3 regions of the Mesorhizobium sp. NPDC059054 genome follow, and region 2 is predicted to be linked to each of the others. Evidence: predicted binding sites of a transcription regulator. Region 2 holds the regulator's gene; each other region holds the start of a gene.

Region 1 (9,678 bases), on a different contig from region 2:
GATCCATGGCATCGTGCCGGCGGATCTGCGCCAGCCCTATGACGTGCGTGAGGTGATCGCGCGCATCGTCGACGGTTCGGAGCTGGATGAGTTCAAACAGAATTACGGCACCACGCTGGTGACCGGTTTTGCCCACATCCACGGCATGCCCGTCGGCATCATCGCCAACAACGGCGTGCTGTTTTCCGAAAGTGCCGTTAAGGGCGCGCATTTCATCGAACTGTGCTGCCAGCGCAAGATCCCGTTGGTCTTCCTGCAGAACATCACCGGCTTCATGGTCGGCAAGAAATACGAAGCGGGCGGTATCGCCAAGGACGGCGCCAAGCTGGTGACAGCGGTGGCAACCGCGCAGGTGCCCAAGGTGACGATGATCATCGGCGGTTCTTTCGGTGCCGGCAACTACGGCATGTGCGGCCGCGCCTATTCGCCCCGCTTCCTGTGGATGTGGCCGAACGCGCGCATTTCGGTGATGGGCGGCGAACAAGCTGCCATGGTGCTGGCGCTGGTGCGGCGCGAGAACATCGAACGCAAGGGCGGCACCTGGTCGGCGGCGGAAGAGGCCGAATTCAAGCGCCCGACGCTGGAGAAATACGAGCGCGAGGGCCACCCGCTCTATTCGTCCGCGAGGCTCTGGGACGACGGCATCATCGATCCGGCAAGATCGCGCGAGGTGCTGGCACTTTCACTGTCGGCAGCGCTCAACACACCCATCGACGACACGAAATTCGGCGTTTTCAGGATGTGATCCCGTGCTTTCATCTTGTACATCACCAACACGCGCGGGCATCGGCGAAGGATTCCAAGAATTCAGTTGGCCGACCTCAGAAATTTCATCTACTGCTTCCCATGTTCCACACTGGGCTCATGGGGATAAAATTGCGACATCTTCGAACTTTGAATATATCCTTCCTTGCTTGCATGCTTCTTGCCGCAGCGCCAAATATAACAAATGCAGGTTCCTTGACCGGCAGCGAGGGCGACAAACGCTTCCCGCCGACAATATCAGGCAATGTGAAGGATCCTTGCACCAAGGCCTGGAAGGGCTATGTGGCAGCTCGCGGTCATTCCGCCTATGCAACCACGCCTTATTCGCGGGTCGTGGATCTGTACATCATCTGCGGAACCTCGCTCAACGCGAAGTCTCAAGAAGCAGCCGAAGCGAAGGCTTTGGAATCCTGCGTGCGGACACGCGAACATTACAAGGTCAGAAACGGTGGCCGCTGCGAGATCGCAGCCTCCAAATGATCCATGCCTTGATCCCGCGGGGCTGGCGCATGACGCCAGCCCCGCGGTTCCGCCGCTGCCACGAATGGGGTGGTCGGCGCTGGGTTCGTCCGACACTTTGTGCCCTCCAATAGCCAATCATCGGAGAAGACCATGCAATTCCATCGCGGTCGCCTGATCGACCATATCCACCTTCGAGCAGCCAACCTGGAGGTGACAAAGCGCTTCTACCGCGCCGTGCTCGGCGCAATCGGCCGTTCCGATTCCATCCATGAAGGCGACACGTTCTTTTCGGCCGACGAATTGTGGATCGACGCCGCCAGGGGGCAGACGTCACGGGTGCACCTCGCCTTCCAGGTGCCCGATCGAGAGACAGTGGCTAAATTCTACGAAGCCGGCCTTGCCGCCGGCGGCAAGGACAATGGCGGGCCAGGCGAGCGCAGCTATCATCCAGGCTACTATGCTGCTTTCCTGTTCGACCCGGACGGCAACAATATCGAGGCCGTCTTCCATGGCCCGTTCGAACGCTCGGCTTCGTCGGTGGTGATCACACCGAAATAGACGCGGATCATGCGGCAATGAAGAAGAACAAGCAGGAATGGCTATGACCGAAACAGGTTTCGTCGAGACGGATTTCGCGAAGATCGCCTTCGCACAATCGCGCGCGGAGGGCCCGGCCATTCTGTTCATCCATGGCAATTCGAGTTGCAAGGAAGTGTTTTCCAAGCAGTTCGAGGCAGCTGAATTTACCGGCTACCGCCTGATCGCCTTCGATCTGCCCGGCCACGGCGCCTCGGAGGACGCGAGCGACCCGAACCACACCTATACGTTCGGCGGCTATGCCGAGGTGGCCGAGGCGGTTGTTCGCCAGCTCGGTCTGGATAGGCCCTCCATCTTCGGTTGGTCGTTGGGCGGTCACATTGCATTGGAAATGCTCGGACGCGGCTTTGGCGCCAAGGGCCTCATGATCAGCGGCACCCCGCCGGTGAAAGCAGACGTCGAAAGCTTGATGGCCGGCTTCAACATCGATCCGAATGCCGAGAACCTGACCGGCAAGCGCGACTTCACGGACGCCGACGCTCTGGCCTACGCCACCCATACCTCTGCGGTGGACGGACATGTCGATCCGCATCTGCTTGCCATGTGCAAGCGCACGGATGGCCGTGCCCGCGAGATCATGTTCGGCTCGGTCATGTCGGGCAAAGCGTTGGATGAGCGGGAAATCGTCAAAACCAACGAGACGCCGCTTGCGATCGTCAACGGCCGCGATGACGTCTTCATCCGGCCCGACTATTTCGACGGTCTTTCTTATGCCGCGCTGTGGTCGCGAAGGATCATGCGCATGGCGGGCGCGCAGCACGCGCCTTTCCTGCAAAGGCCGCGGGAGTTCAATTCGCTGCTGTTGGAATTCGCGAAGGGCGTTTGAGCCGCCTTTCGCCATTGGAGGCCCCGATGTTCTCAAAGATTCTGATCGCCAACCGCGGTGAAATCGCATGCCGTGTCATCCGCACGGCGCGCCGGCTGGGGGTGACCACAGTGGCCGTCTATTCGGATGCGGACGCAGCCTCGCTTCATGTCGCCATGGCCGACGAAGCGGTGCATATCGGTGCCTCTCCGGTCGGCGAAAGCTATCTCAGGGGCGATCGCATCATTGCCGCGGCCAAACAGACGGGTGCCGAAGCTATTCACCCCGGCTACGGCTTCCTTTCGGAAAACCCGGATTTCGTCGATCAGGTGATCGCCGCCGGCCTGGTCTTCATCGGCCCGTCGGCCGACTCGATCCGGGCCATGGGTCTCAAGGACGCCGCCAAGCGGCTGATGGAGAAAGCCGGCGTTCCCGTGGTGCCTGGCTATCACGGCGAGGCGCAGGACATCGTGCTGCTCGCCACCAAGGCGCGCGAGATCGGCTATCCGGTGTTGATCAAGGCGCGCGCCGGCGGCGGCGGCAAGGGTATGCGCCGCGTCGACGACCCTGATGACTTCTCGGAGGCCCTTTCCGGCGCCCGCCGCGAGGCCAAGGCCGCCTTCGGTGACGACCGCGTGCTGGTGGAAAAATACGTCGACAAGCCGCGCCACATCGAGGTGCAGGTGTTCGGAGACAATTTCGGCAACGCCGTGCATCTGTTCGAGCGTGACTGCTCGGCACAGCGACGCCATCAGAAAGTCATCGAGGAGGCCCCTGCCCCCGGCATGACGCCCGCCTTGCGCAAGGCGATGACCGAAGCGGCGGTGAAAGCGGCGAAGGCAATCAAATATTCCGGCGCCGGCACCATCGAGTTCATTGTCGACGCTTCGCAGGGCCTCAAGCCCGACCGCTTCTGGTTCATGGAAATGAACACGCGCCTGCAGGTGGAACATCCGGTGACGGAAATGGTCACCGGCATCGATCTGGTCGAGTGGCAACTGCGCGTCGCCTCCGGCGAAAAGCTGCCGAAGACCCAGGACGGGATCGCGCTTTCCGGTCATGCCTTCGAGGCAAGACTCTATGCGGAGGATGCCACGAAAGGTTTCCTGCCAGCGATCGGTACGTTGCACCATCTGCGCTTCCCTCAACGAGCGCCTGCGAATGCCGCCATGCGGATCGAAACAGGCGTCCGCGAAGGTGATGCCATTTCACCCTATTACGATCCCATGATCGCCAAGCTCGTGGTGCATGGAAATAACCGCACTGCCGCACTTTCGGCACTGGAGGCGACGCTGGCCGATACGGAAATCGCCGGTTCGGTTACCAACACCGCCTTTCTTGCGGCCCTCGCCGCAGATACAGACTTTGCCGCGGGCGATGTCGACACCGGCCTGATCGGCCGCAAGCAGGATGCGCTGACCGCTGTTCCCGCCCCGGGCGACGAGGTGATCGCAACGGCGGCACTCGCGGCCGCCAATGTCGCGGAACATCGCGATCCGTCCGATCCATGGTCATCTCTGGTCGGCTACGCCCATTTCCATGCCGGTGCCCGAAACATCGCGCTGAAGTCAGGCGAGCACGTCATCATGGCCCGGGTTACCGCCCGCGCCGACGGTGGTTTCGATGTCGCGACCGACCACGGCGTCCATTCGCTGCGCGCCGGCGGCGGCAAACGGCTTGCCCGCTGGCCCGACCATGTAACTGTTTTCTCCGGCGCCACCGGCTACAGTTTTGGTGTGCCGGACCCACTCGCGAAGGCCGACGATGCCGGCGCAGGCGCCGGAAACCTACGCGCGCCCATGCCAGGCCTGGTCAAGGTCGTGCGTTCGGGACCAGGCGAGGCCGTGGTCAAAGGACAACCGCTGCTGATCCTCGAGGCCATGAAGATGGAACATACCATCGCTGCTCCCCATGATGGCATCATCGCCGAGATCGCGGCGGAGGGTGCACAAGTGACCGACGGCACCGTTCTTGTCCGGTTCGTTGAGGCGGATGCCTGAACTGAAGCGACAGAGCCCTTAGAAAACAGAATGGCCGGGACGAACCCGGCCATTCTTTTTCAGCTTCAGACCGGCGACTATCAGTCCAGCTTGATCGGCGCGTATTTGCCGTCGTGCCACTGGTTGATGTCGAACTTCGGATCCTTGATATCACCCTTCTCATCCAGGGTGATTTCGCCAACCACGGTGCTGATCGGCTTGCCGTCCTTCAGAGCCGCGGCCACCTTGGCCGGGTCGTCGGAACCGGCGCGCTCGATACCTTGGGCAACCGCCTGGATGACGCCATAGGAGAACAGGGTGAAGCCCTCCGGCGAGAAACCGCCGGCCTTGATTTTCTCCACGGCTTCTTTGGCCTCAGGCTTGGCCTGCGGGTCGGACGGAAACACGAACATCGTGCCTTCGCCAGCCGGGCCGGCGATCTGCCAGAACTCCGGATTGGAAAGGCTGTCCGGCATGATCAACTGGAAATCGAAGTTCTGTTCCTTGGCCTGACGCTTGATCAAACCACCTTCCGGGTGATAGCCGCCGAAATAGACGACATCGGCCTTCAGTTCCTTGAGCTTGGTGACCAGCGCCGAATAGTCCTTCTCACCGGCGTTGATACCTTCGTAGGCGATTTCCTTGAGGCCGCCCTCATTCATGGTCTTCTTCACCGCATCCGCCGCGCCCTGGCCATAGGCGCTCTTGTCGTGCAGCAGCACGACATTCTTGCCGGCGTATTTCTTGGCGATCCATGGACCGACGAAGTTGCCGCCCGCATCGTCACGGATGTAAAGGCGCAGAATCGTCGGCCAGCCCTTCTTGAAGGCGGCTTCCGTCAGCTCCGGATTGGATGAAGCCGGCGTGATCATGACAATGCCATTCTCGGCATAGACGGCGGACGCCGGGATGGTGGAGCCGGAACAGGCGTGGCCATCGACGAACTTGATGCCTGCGGCCGCGATACGGTTGGCGACCGAAACGGCCTGCTTGGGATCGCAAGCGTCGTCCTCGACGACGATCTTGATCTTCTTGCCGCCGATGCCGCCCTTTTCGTTGATCGCTGCGGCAGCGGCATTGGCGCCCTGCTTGAACTGATCACCGATCGGAGCGAGCTGGCCGGTCATCGGACCGACGACAGCGATAGAAATGTCTTCCGCGTAAGCCGCCGAAGCGCCGAGCGCCGTGGCGAACAGGGCTGCGCCCAGGTATTTTGTTGTTTTCAACTCGAACCCTCCCATTGCTTTGCGCAAGCCCTCCCGGCTGCGCTTGCGTGCAATGGGCGCAAAAATTTGCAGTTCGTCAAGTCCATCCGGACGGCATTGCATGCGTCCGGTTAATGCAAAGATCAATTCATCTGATGAAACGTGAAAAATCGTGCCGGTCTAGTTGCGAACCGTTTGAAGTCGGAAATGGCCAGGGCGAGCCCGGCCATCTCTTCTGGCTATGAACTTGCCCGAGATCAGTCCAGCTTGATCGGCGCGTATTTGCCGTCATGCCACTGATTGATGTCATACTTGGCGTTCTTCAGGTCGCCCTTCTCGTCGAAGATCACCTCGCCCACGACGGTGCTGATCGGCTTACCGTCCTTCAGTGCAGCGGCGACCTTGGCCGGATCGTCGCTACCTGCACGCTTGATGCCTTCGGCGAAAGCCTGGATCGTGGCGTAGGAGAACAGCGTGAAGCCTTCCGGCACGAAGCCCTTGGCCTTGATCTTCTCAATGGCGTCCTTGGCTTCCGGCCGCGCCTGCGGATCGGACGGGAACACGAACATCGTGCCCTCGCCGGCCGGGCCGGCAACCTGCCAAAATTCCGGACTGGCGATCGAATCCGGCATGATGAGCTGGAACTTGAAACTCTGCTCAGAGGCTTGCCGCAGGATCAGACCGGCTTCCGGATGATAGCCGCCGAAATAAACGACGTCGGCCTTCAGTTCCTTCAGCTTGGTGACGAGCGCCGAATAGTCCTTCTCACCCGCGTTGATGCCTTCGTAGAGGACTTCCTTCAAGCCGCCCTCGTTCATGGTCTGCTTCACCGCATCGGCGACACCCTGACCGTAGGCACTCTTGTCATGCAGAACGACAACATTCTTGCCCGCGTATTTCTTCGCGATCCAGGGGCCGACGAAAGCGCCCTGCGCATCGTCACGAGTATAGAGACGCATGATCGTCGACCAGCCCTTCTTGGCTGCGTCGTCGGTCATGATCGGGTTGGAGGAGGCGGGGCTCATCATCAGCGCACCAGCTTCCGCATAGACGGCGGAGGCCGGAATGCTCGAGCCTGAACATGCATGCCCGTCGATGAACTTGACGCCGTTACCGACAATACGGTTGGCTACCGAAACCGCCTGCTTGGGGTCGCACTGGTCATCTTCGACATCCAGCTTGATCTGACGCCCCTCCACGCCACCCGCGGCGTTGATCGCCTCGACGGCGGCTTGCGCGCCCTGCTTGAACTGATCACCGATCGTGGCGAGCTGTCCCGTCATCGGACCAACCACCGCGATGGAGATATCTTCGGCATAAGCCGCCGAGGCGCTGAGCGCCGCGGCGAGCAGGGATACGCCCAGTAATTTTGGTGTTTTCAATTCGACTCTCCCATTTGTTGCGCGCCGTTTGGCGGCGCATGGTTGGAATGAGAGAAAAAACCCCTCTTCGTCAAGACCTCCATACAGCAATGTATGGTCAAATTCGGCCCAGCGCATCGTTCCCCGAAAGCGAAAACCGCGCCGGTCTTGTCACGACCGGTCGCGGTTTTTCTCGTTGACCGCTCTCCGCTTAACGCTGGAGACGTCATCTTCCCTGTTTTCCGAACGGTCCGGATTGCCGGCCGTCTTCTCTCACTTATGATCACCGTTGGAGCGGTGTTGCCGTCCTTTTTGGGAACGGAAATCAGTGCGTCGTCATCCAATCGCGCGCATCGCGCAGCGCTTGTGCGATCTCGCCCTTGGACATGGCGGACGAGAGTTCCGAGCGCCATTCCGCAGCGCGCAGCGAACCTTTGATGGCCGCAATGTTGAACCATTTGTGAGCAGCGATGACATCGGTCTCGCAATCGCGGCCGGTCGCGTACATCATGCCCAGTTCGAAGAGAATGTCGGCCTGCGCGGTTGCGCCCATCGTGCCGATCCCTGCTTCAAGCATCTCGAAACGTGCCATTTGAAATCCCCTTGTCTGACCCTGTTTGCTCCTGAAAGCCGCCGTCCGTTTCTTGGTGTGGACGTGCGCTCTTCCGATGCTTCGAAGGATGCCGGGGACGCTTGAATCCGTCGTTAAACGGCGTGCTTAATTTGAGGAAAACAAAGCTAAAACAAGAAGTAAACGTGAGAAACCGTTAAGGATAGGAAGAGCGCAATTGCTGGGTTTCCGCTCAAATTCGATGAAAATTCGCGGATGCGAAAACAAGGTTTCGCTAACCACGGCGAAGCTTCCATTTTGGTAAGAAGTCAAAATCGTGGTTTCAGACGGCCTTCCGGAGATCAAAGAAACCCCCTTTCCTTCCCCAGCGGCACGGCTTTTGTTTTGTCAGGGACTGGATTAGCTTCACCAGGCGTAAGGGATGGAGAGGCTGGACCCTGTGTCCAGTTGAAGCGCAAAGGGAGGAGGAACTCGATGTTTCGCAAAGTGGGCCTGGCACTCGCTGCCACATTGATCATGTCGGGTGTGGCGCTCGCCGATCCGATCGAAGGTAACTGGAAGACCGCATCCGGCGCGACCGCCGCGATCTCGGGCAGCGGCTCGTTCTCGATCACTCTGAAGACCGGCAAGCATGCCGGCAAGACGATCGGTTCCTTCAAGGCAGCCGGCGACGGCAAATATGCCGGCACCATCACCGACCCGGAAACCGACAAGACCTATAACGGTAAGGCTTCGCTCTCCGGCAGCTCTCTGAAGATGAGCGGTTGCGTGTTGGGCGGCCTGATCTGCAAGAGCCAGACCTGGAACAAACTATAGCCCGCCTGTAAGCGGATGACAGCAGGGCGTTTCCGGATCCGGAAACGCCTTTTTTTATGCGGTCAATTGCGGTGCCTCTCCCCCTTCCTCGGAAGAAGGAGACGCAACGTCCCAGTTCCCGTCAATCATTTTGAACAGTGGATGAACGGCAACCTCAGAAGGGGTTCAGCCGCGTTCGGGCATTCTCCCCAGCATTGAAGGAGAGACACCCAGATGTTCGCGCGCCGCTTCACCATCGTCTGCCTGCTGACGGCGCTGTTCGGCATGGGTTTCGCGATCCTGGTCGCCGAACACAAGCGTCCAGGTGGCGATTGGGACCTGGCAGGCCTGCGATGCGGCATCGCCTGCTCCAGTTCATTTGCAGCCGATTGACCGACAACAACACGAAAACCGCCATGACCTCGTTTGCCCAAAACGCCCTCGCCGCCTTGAAGCTTCTGCCGCGCGCGACGCTGATCCTTATGCTTCTGGCGGCTCCAGTCCTGGCTGTGCCGACGATGCGCACCAATGCCGGCTCCACCATCGAAGCACCGGCACTCCAGAAGAAGGGGCTCGGGCTGGTGCTGCTGGTGAGCCTGCAGCGCGGTTAGAGTGCCGTGCGTCCATCGGGACGCATAAAGGACGCTCCGTCAGTTTGATCTGGCGTATGGTCCGAAATCGAAGCCGATTCTCGGGGGCATGCGTTGAAGTGCAGAACTTTCAACCACATCTAAAAAAGCAGATACAAATCCGACTTGGCGAGGCTGCCCCTCCCAACTGTCATTTTCCATCTCTATAATGGGTCATGGAAAACCGAATCTACCCACAAGCCATCGAAACCGTGGTCATGCCGGAGCCCTATGCCCGGCAATCCTTCGACGATGCGGGCAAGGCCGTCGAGGCGCTGCATACGCTGTATGAACGCAACACCAAGTTCCTGCGCGATTCCTTCTCGGCGCTGGCCGCCGGTGGCGATAACGACAAACGCTACCGCGCCTTCTATCCCGAGGTGAGCGTCGTCACCAATTCCTTCACCCAGGTGGATTCGCGCCAGGCCTATGGGCACATGCCCACCCCCGGCCAGTTCTCGACCACGATCACCCGACCGGATCTTTTCCAAAGCTATCTGACAGAACAG
Region 2 (9,678 bases):
GAAGCGCTGCAGCGACTGCTGGACGACGCCGAACCGCTCGCTGCGGAGACCGTCGCATTGACCGACGCCTTCGATCGGGTGCTGGCAACCCCCTTGGCGGCGTTGCGCACGCAGCCGCCTTTCGATGCCTCCGCTATGGACGGCTATGCGGCAAAGGCCGCCGATGTGGCCGCAACGCCGGTGACGTTGAAGGTGATCGGCAGCGCGCCAGCCGGCCGTGCGTTTCAGGGCGCCGTTGGTACCGGCGAGACCGTGCGCGTCTTCACCGGTGCACCACTGCCCGCCGGCAGCGACACCATCGTCATCCAGGAAAACGTGCGCGACTTGGGCGATGGCTCCGTCGAAGTGTTGGAATCCGCATCCGAAGGTCGCAACATCCGCCGCAAAGGGCTGGATTTCAACACTGGCGATGTTCTGCTCAAAAAAGGCCGCGTGCTCGACGCCGCAGCTTTGTCGCTAGCCGCTTCTGCGAACCATCCGGCACTTGCCGTGGTGCGCCGGCCGCTGGTTGCTATCATCGCCACGGGTGACGAATTACTGCCACCCGGCAGCGTGCCGGGACCGGACCAGATCATCTCTTCCAACGCTTATGGTGTGGCAGCTGCGGCCCAGGCCGTCGGTGCGCATGCATTGGATCTCGGCATCGCACCCGACCGCAAGGACGCCATCGCCGCGGCGGTACGACAGGCTGTCGAAGCCGGCGCCAACGTCATCGTCACCCTTGGCGGCGCCTCCGTCGGCGATCACGACCTGGTGCACGATGTTCTGACCAGCGAAGGCATGACGCTGGACTTCTGGAAGCTCGCCATGCGCCCAGGCAAGCCGCTGATGTTTGGCCGCATGGGTGCGATCCGCTGCATCGGCTTGCCTGGAAACCCAGTGGCTAGCCTGGTCTGTTCGCAGCTTTTCCTGAAACCCCTGCTTGCCCGTCTTGGCGGCCGCCCCTTCAGCCAGGATATCCGCGAGGCAAGCCTCACAACCAATATGGCGGCCAATGACCGCAGGCAGGACTACATCCGTGCCCGGATCGAACAGGATGGCAGCAGATTGGCCGCGACGCCGTTCGGCGTTCAGGATTCCTCGATGCTTCGTGCTTTATCGGATGCCAACGGGCTGATCATTCGCCCGCCACATGCACCCAAGGCCGAAGCCGGCTCCACGTGCCAGGTGCTGATGCTGCGCTGATCTGAGAAGAAGGCAGATAGCAAAGCCCCGGCTGTCTCTCGGCAGCCAGGGCTTCAACCATCGGATCAGTTCAAGACCTCAACGATTTCATAGGTTTCCGGATCCACAAGAACCGCCCTGTTGTCGATGACGGTGTAACGATATCGTGTATCGGGAACTTCATGCAGGGTTACCGTCTCCGGTACTCTCGAGCCCAGATTGAGCTCCAACCCGAGCACATTGATCGAAGCCACGGGGTTCTTACGAACATACTCGCGGATGACGGTCTTCTGCTCCGGCTGGATCACCACTGTACCTGGCCGTTGTGCCGGGACCACCACGGTATCCTGTGCGTGGCTGGCAGCAGCGCCTGCGAGGACTGCGCAAACGGCATATATCGGAAGAAGCGGTTTCATCGTTCTCTCCTTTCAAGCACGATTGCCCGAAGGAGGAATGCGGACGTCAACGGCCCCGTTCCTAATGAATTAAGGTCTTGTTGCGGCAACTTTGTGCCGAACCACAAGGAAAGGTATGGAACTCACTTTTCGAGATGGCATCCAGCTTACGGAATTTCTCCACGAACACCGGATCGGAAAAGAACTCATCGATATTGCCGGCGCCCTGCCTCGACGTTGACGACGGTTTCGCCGTCAGTGCTCCTGGCAAGGGTATTCCAGAGGCGTTGAAGAAGGCTTCGATGCGGCGATCCACACGAGTGACGTCGGGACGCACGCCTCACGAGGCGCAAGCTTTGGCACATTCCGGAAATGTGAGAATTGACCCCTCGGCAGGACTTTTCGAAACAGACGGGTAGCCGCACCAGCCGTTACACTGAACAAAGCGTCAACAAATTCATTAAACTTTAAAAGGTTGCGGAACACAAATGGAACAGATAGTGTTTGTTCTGGATTTGTTTTTCTGATTCTGGTTCCGTTCCACGGAGGGTGGCTATGCTGACACGCAAGCAACATGAGCTTTTGCTCTTCATCCATGAACGGCTGAAGGAAAGCGGAATTCCGCCTTCCTTCGACGAGATGAAGGAAGCGCTGGATCTTGCCTCGAAGTCCGGCATCCACCGCCTCATAACCGCTCTGGAAGAGCGCGGCTTTATTCGCCGGCTGCCAAACCGGGCGCGTGCACTGGAAGTGTTGAGGCTTCCCGATTCGATCGCGCCCGGCCTCAATGCGGCTCGGAAATTTTCGCCCGCTGTCATCCAGGGCAGTCTGGGGCGGCCTGCACCGAAGGAACCGCAACGCCTGCAGGCCCCAGGCAATGACGACGATGCCACGGCTTCCGTTTCCATCCCAGTCATGGGCCGCATCGCCGCCGGCGTACCGATCGACGCGATCCAGCACCGCACCCATTCGATCTCCGTGCCGCCCGATATGATTGCGGGGGGGGAGCACTATGCATTGGAAGTCAAAGGCGACTCCATGATCGAGGCCGGTATTTTCGACGGCGACACGGTCATCATCCGCAATGCCAATACGGCCAATCCTGGCGAAATCGTCGTGGCGCTCGTCGACGAGGAAGAAGCGACACTCAAGCGATTCCGTCGCAAGGGTGCCTCGATCGCGCTGGAGGCCGCCAATCCAGCCTATGAGACCCGCATCTTCGGCCCGGACCGGGTCAAAGTACAAGGCAAGCTGGTTGGGTTGATCCGCCGCTATTGAGTGAACGGCCTAATTTCGCAGTCACTTAGCCGGCCGCACATCAGGAATTGTGGCAGGTTCTGCAGCCGGGTGAAGCTGATCATCCCGACGTTTGGATTTGAACGCTTTTTTAGGAAGCGGTGGCAGCCCCCTCGCCTCGCGGGTGAACATGCGCTGTGCATGCCAGGGTCGATTTGTGCTCTCGAGCGCAAACAGGATATTAGCCGGTTTATCAGCAGAAACATCAAATCGTACCGCCGCACTGCCGGTGCGGGCGAGATCCTTCTTGGTAACCACCAAGATCGCCGGGTCGTTGCAGGGGTCGGATGCGGTGGCATCGTCGATGACAATGAGTGAGGCGACCCCACAAGCCGATTTCGCTGCATCGGCATATGCAGTCATCACCACGACCGCACCCGACGGATGGCGCGCGAAACACAGGCGCCGTGCACATAGGAAGGGTGTGCCGAAAGGCATGTCGAGCACATTTTCAACGGTCATTTCAACGTCAGCCGAAACATCCTCCGGCAAGACCGTCGTCTCCACATTGAGTGCGCGACGCCAATTGTCCAGCGTGAAAACATTGGGCCGCGCTCGGCTGACGGCGACCTCATCGTCGCCGATCGGCAGCGCGACGAGACGCGCATCCTCGGAGATCAGCACGTCGGGCGTTTCGACATTGCTCATCGTCAGCATACCAGCGAGCGCAAAAGGCAGCGCCAGCCAGCGCAACCATGTCGTGGTCATCGCGCCGATGGCGAGCGCTGCGGTGACGAAGAGCACTGACTGGGTCGAGACGAGCCCTACTCCGTCGACGGGGGAGCGGATGGAAATCCATTCGGCGATCGCCATCATCACCGTTAGTCCCTTGCCCATCACATAGAGAAACGGCCAGTCGGCGCCGAACGGCATGGCAAATGCGCTGAAAACAGCGGCCAGCATGATGAGCGAAACCACCGGCATTACGGCCAGATTGGCGAACAGGCTGAGGGGCGAGACACGCTGGAAATGCCAGACCGCGAAGAGTGCCGTTGCCAGCCCAGCAACGATCGAGGTCGCCGCCATGCCGCCTACCGCAATCAGCGACTTGTGCACGAGTATCCCAGCAAACGAGCGCACCGGCGGCGGAGCAGTGGGCATTGCGCTACGGCGCTCTGTCCAAGCCGCGTAAGCACCAATCAGTGCAGCGGTCGCCGCAAACGACATTTGGAAAGATGGACCAACCACCTCATGCGGTGCGGTCAGGATCACGATCACCGCCGAGATTGCAAGATTGCGCATCGACAGCGCCGCTCGGTCGAACAACACCGCAATCAGCATGACCGCCAGCATGATGAAGCTGCGCTCGGCCGCCACCACCACACCCGAGATCGCCAGATACGCCGCAATCGAACAGAGGGCCGCGAAAGCGGCGTATTTCTTGACCGGTCGACGTGTCGAAAAATCGGGGAACAGAGCAAATGTGCCGCGCAGCAGCAGCAGAATAGCTCCGGCCACCATTGCCATGTGCAGGCCGGAGATCGAGATGATGTGATAGATGCCCGTCCTTCGCATCGCTTCGTTGACGGAATCTGGAATGCCGGCGCGCACACCGACGATCAGCGCTGCCGCGATCTCGCCCTCCGATCCACCGATCGAGGCGCGAATGCGATCGGCGATCACCTCGCGCGCGCGTTCGACCGCGACCGACAGCCGTGTGGTGAGCGGCGCAATGCTCTCCCCATCTGATGCGAGCTTCGGCTTGCCCATGAAGAAGCCGGTCGCGCCGATGCCGTCGAAATAGCTTTCGAAGGAGAAGTCGTAGCCACCAGGTCGCACCGGGCCGGCCGGCGGCATCAAGCGGGCGTAACCGGATACGATCGATCCGGCGCGGATGTCGGCCGGCATTCCCAGCGCCGAAAGCCGCACGCGCTCTGGCTGATATCGCAGCTTGGGCCGCTCGGTGGCGATGACGTCAAGCGTCAGCCGTGTGCGCCCGCTCGCCATCGGCTCGACCGAGATCACCCGCCCCGTCACCCTGGTTGATACCTGTGCACCCAACATATTGCCGGGCATGCGCCACGTCTCGATCTTGGCGGCAAGAATGCCGAGTACGAAGAAAAGTACAGCCATCGCTGCGAGATGCACGCCGAGACGGCGGCGTGAAAACAGCGCAATGACGGCAAGAACCAGGCCGCCGGCAACCAACTGCGGGAGGGCTGGCTCCCGATCGAGTGAGAAGTAGACCGTCGCTCCGGCCGCCAGGAAAACAGGCACAAACAGGAAGGCGACGCCACGATCGAGTTCCAAAGCGACCGCCTTGGCGAAGAGACCACGCGGGTCTCTGCCGACCAGTTTTGTCAGGCGTCGCCGGCAGACCTCGAGCCATGATGGTTCGTCGGAACGCCCGGCTTGCGTGTCAGAACGAAGACGCTGGCGAGCAGAAAACAGGTCATCGAGCGCCGACTGCCCTCCGATCGTCGGAGTGTCCGTGGATGCGGCTGCGGCATCGCCGCTGTCACCCTTTTTGGAAGCAAACAAAAGACGCTCATTGATGCCGTGTTCAGCATCAATGGCCTCTCGCCCATCCCTCTCCGCTCCAGCCATCGGGCCTGCCCCTTGCGCCCCTGACCTCCTATGCTACATGAACGCCCAAACAACGAAAGTCCGCGCTTCTGGCGCTTCTCCCAGAGAGTTCCATGTCCGATCAGGTCGTCACCCGTTTCGCCCCTTCGCCTACCGGTTTCCTGCACATCGGTGGTGCGCGCACAGCGCTGTTCAACTGGCTTTATGCCAAGCACACCAACGGCAAGATGCTCCTGCGCATCGAAGACACGGACCGCGAACGTTCGACCGAGGCAGCGACCACCGCTATCCTCGATGGATTGACCTGGCTCGGCCTTAACTGGGACGGCGAGGCCGTCTCGCAATTCCAGCGCGCCGCGCGCCACCGCGAGGTCGCCGAAGAACTGGTACGGCTGGGCAAGGCCTATTACGCCTACGAGACGCCCGCGGAGCTGGACGCGATGCGGGAAGCCGCTCGCGCACAAGGATTGCCACCGCGCTACAATGGCCATTGGCGCGACCGCGATACCACCGAGGCGCCGAAGGGCGTGGCAGGTGCAATCCGCATCAAGGTGCCACGCGAGGGCGAGACCGTCGTTGACGATCTCGTACAGGGCGAGGTGCGCTTTCCCAACAAAGATCTCGACGATTTCATCATCCTGCGCTCGGACGGTGTAGCGACCTACATGCACGCTGTCGTCGTCGACGATCACGACATGGGCGTCACTCATATCATCCGAGGCGACGACCATCTGACGAATGCCGCACGCCAGACAACGATCTACCGCGCCATGGGCTGGGATGTGCCAAAGATGGCGCATATCCCGCTGATCCACGGCGCCGATGGCGCCAAGCTGTCCAAGCGCCATGGCGCGCTCGGCGTCGAGGCCTATCGCGCAATGGGCTATTTGCCAGAGGCACTGCTCAACTATCTGGCCCGCCTTGGCTGGAGCCACGGCGACGACGAAGTCATGTCGATCGACCAAATGGTGTCTTGGTTCGACATCATCGACGTCAACAAGGGCGCCGCCCGCTTCGACTTCGCCAAGCTCGAGGCGCTGAACGGTGTCCACATGCGCGGCATGGACGATGCGGCGCTGACCAAGGTGTTTTTCGACACACTGCCTTACCTGCCAAATGGCGAGACCCTGGCCGCCCAGTTGGACGAGAAAAAGAAAGCACAGATATTGCAGGCAATGCCGGGCCTGAAGGAGCGCGCCAAGACGCTGGTCGAGCTCGCCGACAGTCTCTATTTCATCGCTGCCCATCGCCCGCTGCAGTTGGATGAAAAGGCAGCCTCCCTGCTCGATGCCGACGCCAAAGCCGTTCTGAAGGCAGTGCTTGGCCATTTCCAGGAGCTCGGTGAGTGGACTGTCACAACCACCGAAGCTGCCGTGCGTGCCTATGCCGAAACGGCGGGAGTCAAACTCGGCAAGGTGGCGCAGCCTTTGCGCGCCGCCCTGACCGGCCGCAGCACCTCGCCAGGCGTTTTCGACGTGCTTGCCGTGCTTGGCCGCGACGAAAGTCTTGCTCGCATCGCAGATCAAATCGATTAGGAGTTCTGGTCCAAGAACTTTAGCATTGAAAGGTTTCTTTTGCGGTGCAACATTGCCGCCGGATCAATCAGCCCTATTTATCCCGGCGGCTGTAATCTCGTGCATTTCAAGGGCTTGGGGCGTTCCGCGTAGCGGATCGTCTTGGCTTGCAGACAAGGGAACAAAAGGAGTTTGCGATGACCGGACAGACGGCAAAACTGGAACTCGACGGCAAAACCCACGAGTTCAAGGTCCGAAGCGGTTCGGTCGGCCCGGATGTGATCGACATCGGCTCGCTCTACTCGACCACCGGCGCTTTCACCTACGATCCCGGCTTCACTTCGACGGCTAGCTGCGAGTCCGGCATTACCTATATCGACGGCGATGCCGGCGTACTTCTGCATCGCGGCTATCCGATCGACCAGCTCGCCGAGCACGGCGATTTCCTGGAAGTCTGCTACCTGCTGCTCTACGGCGAACTGCCGACCAAGGCGCAGAAAGACGATTTCGACTATCGCGTTACGCGCCACACCATGGTGCACGAACAGATGACCCGGTTCTTCACGGGATTCCGCCGCGACGCGCACCCGATGGCGGTCATGTGCGGCGTCGTCGGCGCGCTATCGGCCTTCTATCACGACTCGACCGACATTTCCGATCCGTACCAGCGCATGGTCGCTTCCGTGCGCCTGATCGCCAAGATGCCGACCATCGCGGCGATGGCCTACAAGTACCATATCGGCCAGCCCTTCGTTTATCCGAAGAACGAGTTGAACTTTGCCGCCAACTTCCTGCACATGTGCTTTGCCGTGCCCTGTGAGGAATACAAGGTCAATCCGGTGCTTGCGCGCGCCATGGAGCGGATCTTCATCCTGCATGCTGACCACGAGCAGAACGCCTCGACTTCAACGGTGCGTCTTGCCGGCTCGTCGGGCGCCAATCCCTTCGCCTGCATCGCCGCCGGCATCGCATGTCTGTGGGGGCCCGCACATGGCGGAGCCAACGAGGCAGCGCTCAACATGCTGTCCGAGATCGGCAGCGTCGACCGCATTCCGGAATACATCGCCCGCGCCAAGGACAAGAACGATCCGTTCCGCCTTATGGGCTTCGGCCACCGCGTCTACAAGAACTACGATCCGCGCGCCAAGATCATGCAGAAGACCACGCATGAGGTTCTGGGCGAACTCGGCATCAAGGACGATCCGACGCTCGACGTGGCGATCGAGCTCGAAAGGATTGCGCTGACTGATGAATATTTTATCGAAAAGAAGCTCTATCCGAATATCGACTTCTATTCCGGCATCACGCTGAAGGCACTCGGCTTCCCGACCACTATGTTCACCGTGCTGTTTGCCGTCGCCCGCACGGTCGGCTGGATCGCGCAGTGGAAGGAAATGATCGAGGATCCGCACCAGAAGATCGGTCGCCCACGCCAGCTCTATACCGGTGCGCCAGAGCGTGACTATGTACCCATCGCCAAGCGCTGACCGTTCGCGCTTAAGCTGATTTTTCCACCGCCCCCGATGCATTCGCATCGGGGGCGGTTTTTTGTTTGTCGGAGACCTCCTCTGCAATTGGTTCCTGCTCCTCAGCGCAGACAAACCTCACGACACGCTCAACAACAGTTGATTTGAAGCAACCCTCATGTGACCGGGCGTCGGTGGTTAATGCCGCGAATCCCCGCTACGTGCGGTCCGGCAGCAAGCGCTGCATTTGACCGACCAACACATTCACCAAGACATTGAGGGATATTATGCAACTTGGTTTCCTGCGGCCGTGGGCGCCGCAACTGCTGAGTGTCCTGCGCATTCTCACCGCAGCGACGTTCTTGACACACGGCACCATGAAACTGCTTGGCTGGCCAGCTCCATTCCCCTATCCGCTGAATGGCTTGACCACTACCGCCGCGGTACTGGAGATCGTCGGCGGCCTGCTGCTGGTGATCGGCCTGTTCTCGCGCCCGGTGGCGTTCATCCTCTCCGGCCTCATGGCCTTTGCTTATTTTCTCGCCCATGCGCCGGAAGGCTTCTTCCCCGCCCTCAACGGCGGCGAGGCTGCAATGTTGTTCTGCTTCGCCTTTCTCTACATCGCAGCGGCCGGCCCTGGCCCATGGAGCGTCGACGCCCTGCTCGGCAAGAACAAGTAATCGCACGCGAACCAGCTTTTCGTGAATGCACAGCCGGCCCGAGAGCCGGCTGTTTTTTTGAAGCGGAAGCTAGATTCCTGACTCAAGCTTGTCAGGATGAAGCAGTTAGTCTCGGGCGATTTCTTCGTTCACGGAGTTCGCCGACATGCAGAGCGCATTTGAAACCCGGTCCACCACCTTGCAACCAGTGCTGTTGGTTGCATTTCAGGCACCGACCGAAGACATTGATCGCATCATGGCCGAGGTCACCGCGATCATCCCTCTTGTCATGGGCAAATATGACAGCAATTCCTATCAATCCGCCGAAGGTATGGAACGCTATCGTCCATTGCAGGGAGCGGCGGCCGGGCCGGAAACAGAACTGCGCAAACGGCCAGGCGTCGTCGAAGTGTTCTTCGAATTGCCTCAGGACCAGCAGCTGGCTGAGCGGGTCGTCGAGGCAATCTTCCAGGCACACAGCTACCAGGAACCTGTGATCCGGATTCAGCCGATCCTCAGTTGCAGATCAAAAGGATTGGACGACAGCAAGAATCCCAACCGCTGGTGGAACACGACAGGCGACTGGAAGAAGAATGGCGAACCAGCCAGCGTTCGGTCCGGTTCAGCGAACTGAGCTTACGCACTACGATTTTCAGCC
Region 3 (9,678 bases), on a different contig from region 2:
GCATCCGTCTCGGCATCAAGAAGGGCGGCTGCGCCGGCATGGAATACACGGTCGACCTAGTGACCGAGCCCAACACCAAGGACGATCACGTCGAGCGCGACGGCGCGCACGTCTACGTTGCGCCCGAAGCGGCATTGTTCCTGTTCGGCACCGAGATGGATTTCGAGCGCACCACGCTGCGAACCGGTTTCACCTTCCGCAACCCGAACCAGTCTTCGGCCTGCGGCTGCGGCGAATCCGTGGAATTGAAACCTGCCGATCTGAAGGCATTGGCCGAAGCCCGCGCTCAAAGCGCTGCGTGAGATTTTTCGACGGAGAACGCCTGTTTCTCGCCCAAACGGCGCGTGGGTGGCGGCATGGGCAAGGCGCTTGAGGACTTTGCCGGAAAAGCCTGATCTTCACTCCACCCACATTCCCGTTCGTCGATGCCAGGCGGCGATCGATTCCTCGGGGTAGAGATCGAAGACCTTGTCGGCATCGCGAATGTTGGGCTTCACCCAGCTACTTTTGTATTTCAGCATCAGATGGGTGCGCTCCGGCGGCTCAGGCAGCTCTGTATCGATGGCCGATGCGAATGGATGCACGAGTTCCGGCCAGGTCGGATCGTAGAGCCACAGTGCCGAACCGCATTTCTTGCAGAAATTGCGTTCGCCCGTGGAGGTCTCGCACACAGGGTGTTCGTCGTCCTGGATTTCGGCGCGATAGACCCCGAGGTTCTCCTTGCCGGTTATCTTCAGCGTTGCGGAGTCGGCCCCGAGGTTGATCGCATATCCGCCTCCACCCTGCTGCTTGCGGCAGATCGAGCAATAGCAGAGCTGGTAGGGCGCGGGCGTATGGCTTTCCGCCTGGAAGTGGACGGCGCCACAACGGCAGGAGCCTTGAAGAAGCATGGGCATGGCGGTCTCCTCGGTTTCGTCCGAAATCCTACACGTTGCAGGGGCTAAACCTGTCAGCAGAGCTTTGGTTGCGTCGTGACGATCATCAAGGTTCATGACAAGATCGTGCCATGGACAATGACGCGATCAGCGACCTTTTCGCCGGCCTCGGCCCGGTCAGCATCCGTCGCTTGTTTGGCGGCAAGGGCATCTATTTCGATGGCGTCATCGTCGCCATCGAACTGCGCGGCGAATTGATGCTGAAGGCCGACGCCGAACTAGGCCGCGAATTCGCCGCGGCCGGCTGCACGCAATGGACCTATGTGGGCTCGCGTCACGGTAAACAGGTGGCGATGCCCTATTGGACCTTGCCGGACGGAGCCGCCGACGACCCGGACGACATGGCTGCCTGGGCAAGGAAATCCTACGAGGCTGGCCTGCGCTCCGGAAAATAGTTTCTACAGTGCCTTGGCGACCCTTGCCGCAACGCGGGCATTGTTTTCCACCAGCGCGATATTGGTCTTCAGGCTGCGGCCGTTGGTGATCTCCAGGATCTTGCCGAGCAGGAACGGTGTCACCGCCTTTCCGGTTACGTTCTGCGCTTCCGCAGCCTTCTGCGCGGCCTCGATATAGCCGGCCATCTCGGCGGCAGGGATTTCGTCGGCCACCGGCACCGGATTGGCCACCAGCACGCCGCCGTCGATACCAAGCGCCTGGCGCGTCTTGAACAGCTTGGCGATCTTTTCAGGAGCATCCAGCGTCAGCGGTGCCCGGAAGGGCGATTGACGCGACCAGAAGGCCGGCATCGTCTCGCAGCCGTGGCCGATCACCGGCACGCCGCGCGTTTCCAGCACCTCCAGCGTCTTCTCGATGTCGAGAATGGCCTTGGCGCCGGCCGACACCACGATGACCGGCGTGCGCGCCAATTCGTCGAGATCGGCGGAGATGTCGAAGCTCTTTTCAGCGCCCTTGTGCACACCGCCGATGCCACCGGTGGCAAATACCTTGATGCCGGCCATATGCGCCGCGATCATGGTGGCGGCCACCGTCGTGCCGCCGGTGCGCCCTTCGGCGACGGCGAAGGCGAAGTCGGCGCGCGACAGCTTCATGGCGTCACCGGTCATCGCAAGCGATTCCCGTTCGCCGTCGGACAGGCCGATCTTGATGCGGCCATTGACCACCGCGATCGTTGCCGGCACCGCGCCTTCATCTGAAATGATCTTTTCGACATTGGCCGCCATGGCGCCATTGTCGGGATAGGGCATGCCGTGGGTGATGATTGTCGATTCAAGCGCCACCACCGGGCGACCCGCCGCCAGCGCCTCGGCCACGGGCGCGTGGATGTCGACATAGGGGCGAGCGGTTTCGAGCGTCATAGGAAATCTCCGGTCGGCATCACGCGGTTTGCGGACAGCCGTTCAACAGTTGGGTTGCCGTCCTCATGCCACTTCCCGCGCTTCCGGCACAAGAGCCAGGGCTGCGGCAAAGGATGCCGGAGTGAAGCCGGGCACGGAGAGCGGGCTTTCAATGGCCAGTCCCGCAGCGGCAACACCCTCACGCAAAGCGGTGCGTAACGGCAGGCCGCGCAGCAGCGCCGCGGTGGTGGCTCCCGCCAGCGCATCGCCCGCGCCGGTCACGTCGACCACGGTCTTGGGCGGAGGCGGCGCGATCGAAAAGGCGCCGTCCTTGTCGTAACCGAGAGCAGGGCGATCTCCCGCTGTCACCACGCCGCCACGCAGGCCGATTCCACGCAACCCCGTCACCAGTTCTGTCTCAGACGCTTCGCGCGAAAGGCCAGTCAGCGCGGCTGCCTCGCGGCGGTTCATGAACACCAGCGCCGGCCGTTCGAACCGCGAGGCGAGGCGCACCACCTTGGCCGGCGAAATGGCGATGACGAAGACGGGTCTGGCGTCGGCCAGTGCCATCAGCCGCTCCAGCGCTGCGGTCGGCAGGTTCGCGTCGCACAGCACCGCGTCCGCCGCCTCTACCGCGCCACGAATGTTGGCGCGCCGCATCTGTTTCGGGAAGGCGAGGTCGTAGAGCCCCATGTCCGCGAAGCCCACCACAAGCTCTCCCTCGCTGTCGAGGATCGCCGTGTAGCTCGGCGTGGTCCGATCGAGGAAGGTGACGGAAAGGTCCTTGATGCCGGCCTGCGCGATCGTCCGCGCGACTGTTTCGCCTGCCGTGTCGCCGCCGCGCACCGATATAAGCGAAGCAGAGACACCGCGTCGCACGACTGTGCGCAGGGCGTTGAAGACGCCGCCGCCGACATCCTCGTGCATCGTGCCTGGGTTGGACGCCGCCGGCACATAGGGGCCGCTGACTTGGCCGCGTCGATCGATATGGGCACCGCCGGCCGCGAAAAGCTTTGGCGTGGGGCTCATGCCGGCACCTCGATGGAGGCGGTCCTGCTGTGCCCGGCTATGGCGATGCCGAATCGATGGCCGCCGCGTCGCGGCAATGTGATGTCCATGCGTGAGAATACTTTTTGGACACTCCTGACAAAACAAAAAAGGAACAAATATGGATTTATCATATTTTTCAAGATGTTGGATCGCCTTGTCAAAACGGAACAAAAAGGGTACATATTTACAGGGATAACCAGGCAGTCCGGCCTTCATTGACGACCAAGGGGTGATGTATCATGGCTCAGAATAGCTTGAGGCTTGTAGAGGACAATTCGGTGGACAAAACAAAAGCTCTCGACGCTGCGCTGTCGCAGATCGAACGGGCATTCGGCAAGGGCTCGATCATGCGGCTCGGCGCCAATGAGCAGGCAGTCGAGATCGAGACGGTGCCGACCGGCTCGCTGGGCCTCGACATCGCGCTCGGCGTCGGCGGTCTGCCGCGTGGCCGTATCGTTGAGATTTACGGGCCGGAAAGCTCGGGCAAGACCACGCTGGCGCTGCACACGGTGGCGGAAGCGCAGAAGAAGGGCGGCATCTGCGCCTTCGTCGATGCCGAACATGCGCTCGATCCGGTCTATGCCCGCAAGCTGGGCGTCGATCTCGAGAACCTTCTGATCTCGCAGCCGGATACCGGCGAGCAGGCGCTGGAGATCTGTGACACGCTGGTGCGTTCCGGCGCTATCGACGTTCTGGTGGTCGATTCGGTCGCAGCACTCACCCCGCGCGCGGAAATCGAAGGCGAGATGGGCGATGCACTGCCCGGCCTGCAGGCTCGTTTGATGAGCCAGGCGCTGCGCAAGCTCACCGCTTCGATCTCGCGCTCCAACACCATGGTCATCTTCATCAACCAGATCCGCATGAAGATCGGCGTCATGTTCGGTTCGCCGGAGACGACCACCGGCGGCAACGCGCTGAAGTTCTACGCCTCGGTGCGCCTCGATATCCGTCGCATCGGCTCGATCAAGGACCGGGACGAGGTTGTCGGCAACCAGACCCGCGTCAAGGTCGTCAAGAACAAGCTGGCCCCACCCTTCAAGGTCATCGAGTTCGATATCATGTATGGCGAGGGCGTGTCCAAGACCGGCGAATTGATCGACCTCGGCGTCAAGGCCGGCATCGTCGAGAAATCGGGCGCCTGGTTCTCCTATAATTCGCAGCGTCTCGGTCAGGGTCGTGAAAACGCCAAGCAGTTCCTGCGCGACAATCCGGATCTTGCCCGTGAGGTCGAGCAGGCGCTGAGGCAGAATGCCGGGCTGATCGCGGAGAAGTTCCTCGACAATGGTGGCGACAGCGACAACGATCTCGACGACGCTGCGGAAGGGTAACTGTCGGTTCATCCGTAAGGGGCAGTTCATCGCCTGACGACAATGTTTTAACCGCCGGCCTCGCGCCGGCGGTTTGCGTTTCCAGCGGCGGCTTTGGTCTCCGCGTACAGGCCTTTGCTGTTTCTGGACAGGCTGGAAGGCTGCCGCTAAAAGGCCTATTCCATTTCCACCGGCCCGGCCGGCGGCTTCACCATAAAGGCAGTTTCGATGAGTGGCGTGAACGATATCCGGTCGACCTTTCTCGACTATTTCCGCAAGGAAGGGCACGAGATCGTCGCCTCCAGCCCGCTGGTGCCGCGCAACGACCCGACGTTGATGTTCACCAACGCCGGTATGGTGCAGTTCAAGAACGTCTTCACCGGATTGGAGAAGCGGCCTTATTCGCGCGCCGCGACCGCGCAGAAGAGCGTGCGCGCCGGCGGCAAGCACAACGATCTCGACAATGTCGGCTACACGGCCCGTCATCTCACCTTCTTCGAGATGCTCGGCAACTTTTCGTTCGGCGATTATTTCAAGGAACGCGCGATCGAGCTCGCCTGGAACCTGATCACCAAGGATTTCGGTCTGAAGAAGGACAAGCTGCTCGTCACCGTCTACCACACCGACGACGAGTCGGCCGGCTACTGGAAGAAGATCGCCGGCTTTTCGGATGACCGCATCATCCGCATTGCGACCTCGGACAATTTCTGGGCGATGGGCGATACGGGTCCCTGCGGCCCGTGTTCGGAGATCTTCATCGACCGCGGCGAGCACATCTGGGGTGGCCCTCCCGGCAGCCCGGAAGAAGACGGCGACCGCTTCCTCGAATTCTGGAACCTGGTCTTCATGCAATATGAGCAGGTCACCAAGGACGAACGCATCGACCTGCCGCGTCCGTCGATCGATACCGGCATGGGCCTGGAGCGCATGGCTTCCATCCTGCAAGGTGTGGAGAGCGTTTTCGAGACCGACCTCTTCCGTCATCTGATCGACGCGGCTTCGTCCGCACTCGGACACGGTCCCAACACCGAGAATGTCGCGTCCTACCGTGTGATCGCCGATCACCTGCGGTCGTCGTCCTTCCTTGTGGCCGATGGCGTTCTGCCGTCCAACGAGGGCCGTGGTTATGTGCTGCGCCGCATCATGCGTCGCGCCATGCGCCACGCGCAGCTGCTCGGTGCCAATGAGCCGCTGATGTGGAAGCTGGTACCTGCGCTGGTACGCGAGATGGGGCAGGCCTATCCGGAACTGGTGCGCAGTGAAGCATTGCTCACCGAAACGCTGAAGCTGGAGGAAACCCGCTTCCGCAAGACGCTGGTGCGCGGCCTTGGCTTGCTCGCCGACGCGACCGACAAGCTCGGTGCCGGCGACATGCTGGACGGCGAGACCGCTTTCAAACTCTATGACACCTACGGCTTCCCGCTGGACCTGACGCAGGACGCGCTGCGCCAGCGCAGTATCTCAGTCGACCTTGCCGGTTTCACCGATGCGATGGAACGACAGAAGGCGGAAGCGCGTGCAAGCTGGGCCGGTTCCGGCGAGGCGGCAACCGAGACCGTGTGGTTCTCCGTGCGCGACAAGACGGGCGCCACCGAGTTCCTCGGGTACGAGACCGAAAAGGCCGAAGGCATCGTCACCGCTATCCTGCGCGACGGCAAGGTCGTCGACGACGCCAAGGAAGGCGACAGCGTTGCGATCATCGTCAACCAGACGCCGTTCTACGGCGAGTCCGGCGGCCAGATGGGGGACACTGGCACCATCGTCGGTGAGGGTTTCCGTGTCGATGTCACCGACACGCTGAAGAAGGCCGATGGCCTCTTCGTGCACCAGGGTAAGGTGACCAAGGGCTCCCTGAAGACGGGAGCTGCGGTCGAGCTCGAAGTCGACCATTCTCGCCGGACGCGCCTGCGCTCCAACCACTCCGCTACGCACCTCATCCACGAGGCGCTGCGCGAGGTTCTGGGCACGCATGTCGCCCAGAAAGGCTCGCTGGTGGCGCCGGAGCGGCTGCGCTTCGACATCTCGCACAACAAGCCGATCTCGCCGGAAGAGCTGGAAGAGGTCGAGCGCATGGCCAACGAGATCGTCGTCCAGAACAGCCCGGTCACGACCCGGCTCATGTCGGTGGACGACGCACGCGCGGAAGGCGCCATGGCGCTGTTCGGCGAAAAATACGGTGACGAGGTGCGCGTCGTGTCGATGGGCACGGCCTTGCATGGCGAGAAGGCCAACCGGCCGTATTCGATCGAGCTTTGCGGCGGCACGCATGTGAAGTCGACCGGCGACATCGGCCTGGTGCGCATCGTTTCCGACAGCCCGGTGGCGGCCGGCGTTCGACGTATCGAGGCGCTGACCGGTGAGGCGGCACGCCGCCATCTCGATGAGCAGGATCGGCGCCTCAAGGCGGTTGCAGCGACGCTCAAGATTTCGCCGGCCGATGTACTCGCGCGGGTGGAAACCCTGCTGGACGAACGCAAGAAGCTGGAGCGTGAACTCACTGATGCCCGTAAGAAGCTTGCCATGGGTGGTGGTTCCGCCGGTGCGGCCGAGAATGCCACCGAGACGGTGGCGGGTGTCGGTTTCCTCGGCAAGTCCGTCAGCGGCGTTTCGCCGAAGGACCTGAAGCCGCTCGCCGATGAGGGCAAGAGGGCACTAGGTTCCGGCGTTGTCGTGCTGGTCGGCGAGGCCGAAGGCAAGGCAAGTGTCGTCGTCGCGGTCACCGAGGACCTGACCGGTCGTTTCAGCGCCGTCGATCTGGTGCGTGTTGCATCCGCGGCGCTCGGCGGGCAGGGCGGCGGTGGTCGGCCGGATATGGCACAGGCTGGCGGTCCCGACGCTTCCAAGGCCGATGACGCCATCGCGGCGGTCAAAGCGGCACTGGCTGCTTAGGGCGCGCTCCTTCCTTCAATCCACAATCTGAGCCGCAATCGATGCCGGGGGAAACTCCCGGCATCGGCTATTGCGGGGCAGCTACCGCAGGCCCGATCCGGTCGACGCGGTTGGTCCAGATGGCGCCGTCGAAGCGGGCGGGCAGTTTCTTGAGCGTTGTGATGTCGTCGACGCCGGTCGAATACTTCGAGCCATCATTGTCGCCGAGGATCACCAGTGTCGAGCCGTTGGTTTCCAGCCGTTCACTGAGCCGGTTGGGGAAGCCCCAGGCGAAGGGGGCGAAGTTGGCCGGCAGCATGAACAGCGTCTTGCGGCAGTCCTCCGGCACATAACCACTCCAGCCGAGCGCGGCATAACGCATCAAACAGGGGACGACGCGATCCGTTCCCAGCACAACGGCGTCAGGCAGGGCGGCCTTGTAGGCATCGATCGCCTTGCCGCCGCCATAGACCATGATGAGTTTCTGCTGTTCCGGCGGCAGCGCCCCGATCTTCCTTGCCAGCAGACGGCCCTCGGTTATGTCATCGCTTTTGATGTTGATCAGGAAACGCTTGTTCGGAAATGCGGTGAGCACCTCGCCAAGGCTCGGCATCTGGCCGATGCCCTTGCCCCGGAACGGGAAGGTCTTGCCGCCATCGGCGGTATAGCCGTAGCCGATGTCGAGGGCCTTCAATTCCTTGAGGCTCTTTTCGCGCGTCACGCCCTTGCCATCGGTGCGGCAATCCACTGTCCAATCATGGAACACCGCGAAGTCACCATCGGTGGTCGGGTGGACGTCGAGTTCGACGATGTCGGCGCCGGCCGCAAATGCCGCCTGGAAACCCTCGATGGTGTTTTCGAGATGTGTGTGTTCCGGCGGATAGATGCGATCGGCCGTGCAGGTGTCGTTGCCGATGCCGACGGGCGAAAAGGTCTGGCCGAGCCCGCGATGCGCGATCAGCATCGGTCGCTGCTCCGGAGTGCCGGCAAGCAGACTGCTGTTGAGCGCCCATATGGTGGTGGCGGCGGCGAGTGCCCCAAGCAGGGCGACGGTTCGTTTGCGCATGATTCCCCCGAATTGGTGGGAAGACTATGCGCCGAACCGGGACAAAATCTGGACGAAGCTGCGCCGCTTTGAAGGCAGCCGCGAAAAAGGTTTGGCAGGGCCGGGCGCGTTCCAGGAGGAACGCGCCTGGAGTTCGAAACTATCCGACCGCGAAAGTGTCTGGATCCGGCCCGATCTTGCCTTTGACACTGTCGAGCTTCTCGATCTCGGTGATGTCTTCAGCTGCCAGCTTGAAATCGAAGACCCGGAAATTCTCGACGATGCGTGATGGTGTCACCGACTTCGGGATGACGACGTTGCCGATGTCGAGATGCCAGCGCAGGATCACCTGCGCGGCGGTCTTGTTGTGCTTCTTCGCCAGTGCAATGAGTGCCGGATCATGCAGGAGCGTACCTTGGCCGAGGGGGCTCCACGCCTCGGTCACGATGCCTTCCCCGGCGTGGTAGGCGCGTAGTTCCTTCTGCTGGAAGCGCGGATGCAGTTCCACCTGGTTGATCGCCGGAACCACGCCGGTCTCCGCCTTCAGCCGCTCGAGATGGGCGATCTGGAAGTTGGAAACGCCGATCGAGGCGACACGGCCTTCCTCGCGCAATTTGATCAGTGCCCTCCAGCTGTCGACATAGCGATCGCGCGACGGCACCGGCCAGTGGATGAGATAGAGGTCGATCCTGTCGCGGCGCAATTTCCTGAGGCTGGCGTCGAAGGCTTTCAACGCCGAGTCGTAACCTTGCTCCGAATTCCAGAGCTTGGTGGTGAGGAAGATATCGGGGACGTTCGAGGCAGCGAGCGCGTCGCCGACACCTTGTTCGTTGCCGTAGATGGCGGCGGTGTCGATCGAACGGTAGCCGGCTTCGAGGGCTGCGGTCACGGCGGCATTGGCGCCTTCGTTCGGCACCTGCCATACGCCGAAGCCGAGCTGCGGGATGGCCTTGCCGTCATTGAAACGGATTGTCGGGCTCATGGGTCTCTTTCCTGAAATGTTGAAAGGACGGTGATTGAAAGGCGTCCGCTCCAGGCGGTTGCTCGCAGAGGTTGAGGGAGGCTCACGGTGAGAAAGGTCGCAGTCTTATCTGGGGCGCTTGGTAGCCGAGGGCAAGAAAAGACCCTCGTCGTTTCGGTTGGGCGAAGCAAAAATATTCTGAAGATGGCTAGCTGGT

Evidence for each region. The regulator LexA, encoded in region 2, represses DNA repair genes until DNA is damaged. The targets are predictions, from matches to a motif close to TGTTCNNNNTGTGTTCNG.
Region 1: a site for LexA is predicted at 7,903-7,920, ahead of ACFWXH_RS03280 (sel1 repeat family protein). Genes of this name have one in related genera too.
Region 3: a site for LexA is predicted at 3,378-3,395, ahead of recA (recombinase RecA). Genes of this name have one in related genera too.

What each region holds. Positions count from the first base shown of each region.
Region 1 is NZ_JBHYHV010000001.1:692,299-701,976, reverse strand. It holds gene ACFWXH_RS03315 (carboxyl transferase domain-containing protein) at 1-745, shown strand, start outside; gene ACFWXH_RS03310 (hypothetical protein) at 877-1,245, shown strand; gene ACFWXH_RS03305 (VOC family protein) at 1,378-1,785, shown strand; gene ACFWXH_RS03300 (alpha/beta fold hydrolase) at 1,829-2,650, shown strand; gene ACFWXH_RS03295 (acetyl/propionyl/methylcrotonyl-CoA carboxylase subunit alpha) at 2,677-4,629, shown strand; gene ACFWXH_RS03290 (ABC transporter substrate-binding protein) at 4,710-5,834, opposite strand; gene ACFWXH_RS03285 (branched-chain amino acid ABC transporter substrate-binding protein) at 6,071-7,195, opposite strand; gene ACFWXH_RS03280 (sel1 repeat family protein) at 7,500-7,766, opposite strand; gene ACFWXH_RS03275 (DUF2147 domain-containing protein) at 8,220-8,561, shown strand; gene ACFWXH_RS03270 (hypothetical protein) at 8,775-8,933, shown strand; gene ACFWXH_RS03265 (hypothetical protein) at 8,957-9,151, shown strand; gene ACFWXH_RS03260 (AMP nucleosidase) at 9,346-9,678, shown strand, end outside.
Region 2 is NZ_JBHYHV010000002.1:1,143,668-1,153,345, reverse strand. It holds gene glp (gephyrin-like molybdotransferase Glp) at 1-1,185, shown strand, start outside; gene ACFWXH_RS13360 (DUF1236 domain-containing protein) at 1,251-1,580, opposite strand; partial or broken gene ACFWXH_RS13355 (hypothetical protein) at 1,642-1,843, opposite strand; gene lexA (transcriptional repressor LexA) at 2,115-2,837, shown strand; gene ACFWXH_RS13345 (ComEC/Rec2 family competence protein) at 2,859-5,402, opposite strand; gene gltX (glutamate--tRNA ligase) at 5,495-6,916, shown strand; gene gltA (citrate synthase) at 7,093-8,382, shown strand; gene ACFWXH_RS13330 (DoxX family protein) at 8,649-9,041, shown strand; gene ACFWXH_RS13325 (hypothetical protein) at 9,187-9,654, shown strand; gene lpxB (lipid-A-disaccharide synthase) at 9,657-9,678, opposite strand, start outside.
Region 3 is NZ_JBHYHV010000001.1:846,073-855,750, forward strand. It holds gene sufA (Fe-S cluster assembly scaffold SufA) at 1-302, shown strand, start outside; gene ACFWXH_RS04030 (GFA family protein) at 399-896, opposite strand; gene ACFWXH_RS04035 (TfoX/Sxy family protein) at 1,007-1,330, shown strand; gene ACFWXH_RS04040 (pseudouridine-5'-phosphate glycosidase) at 1,334-2,251, opposite strand; gene ACFWXH_RS04045 (carbohydrate kinase family protein) at 2,315-3,259, opposite strand; gene recA (recombinase RecA) at 3,520-4,608, shown strand; gene alaS (alanine--tRNA ligase) at 4,816-7,476, shown strand; gene ACFWXH_RS04060 (glycerophosphodiester phosphodiesterase family protein) at 7,544-8,521, opposite strand; gene ACFWXH_RS04065 (aldo/keto reductase) at 8,661-9,482, opposite strand; gene ACFWXH_RS04070 (glutathione S-transferase family protein) at 9,670-9,678, opposite strand, start outside.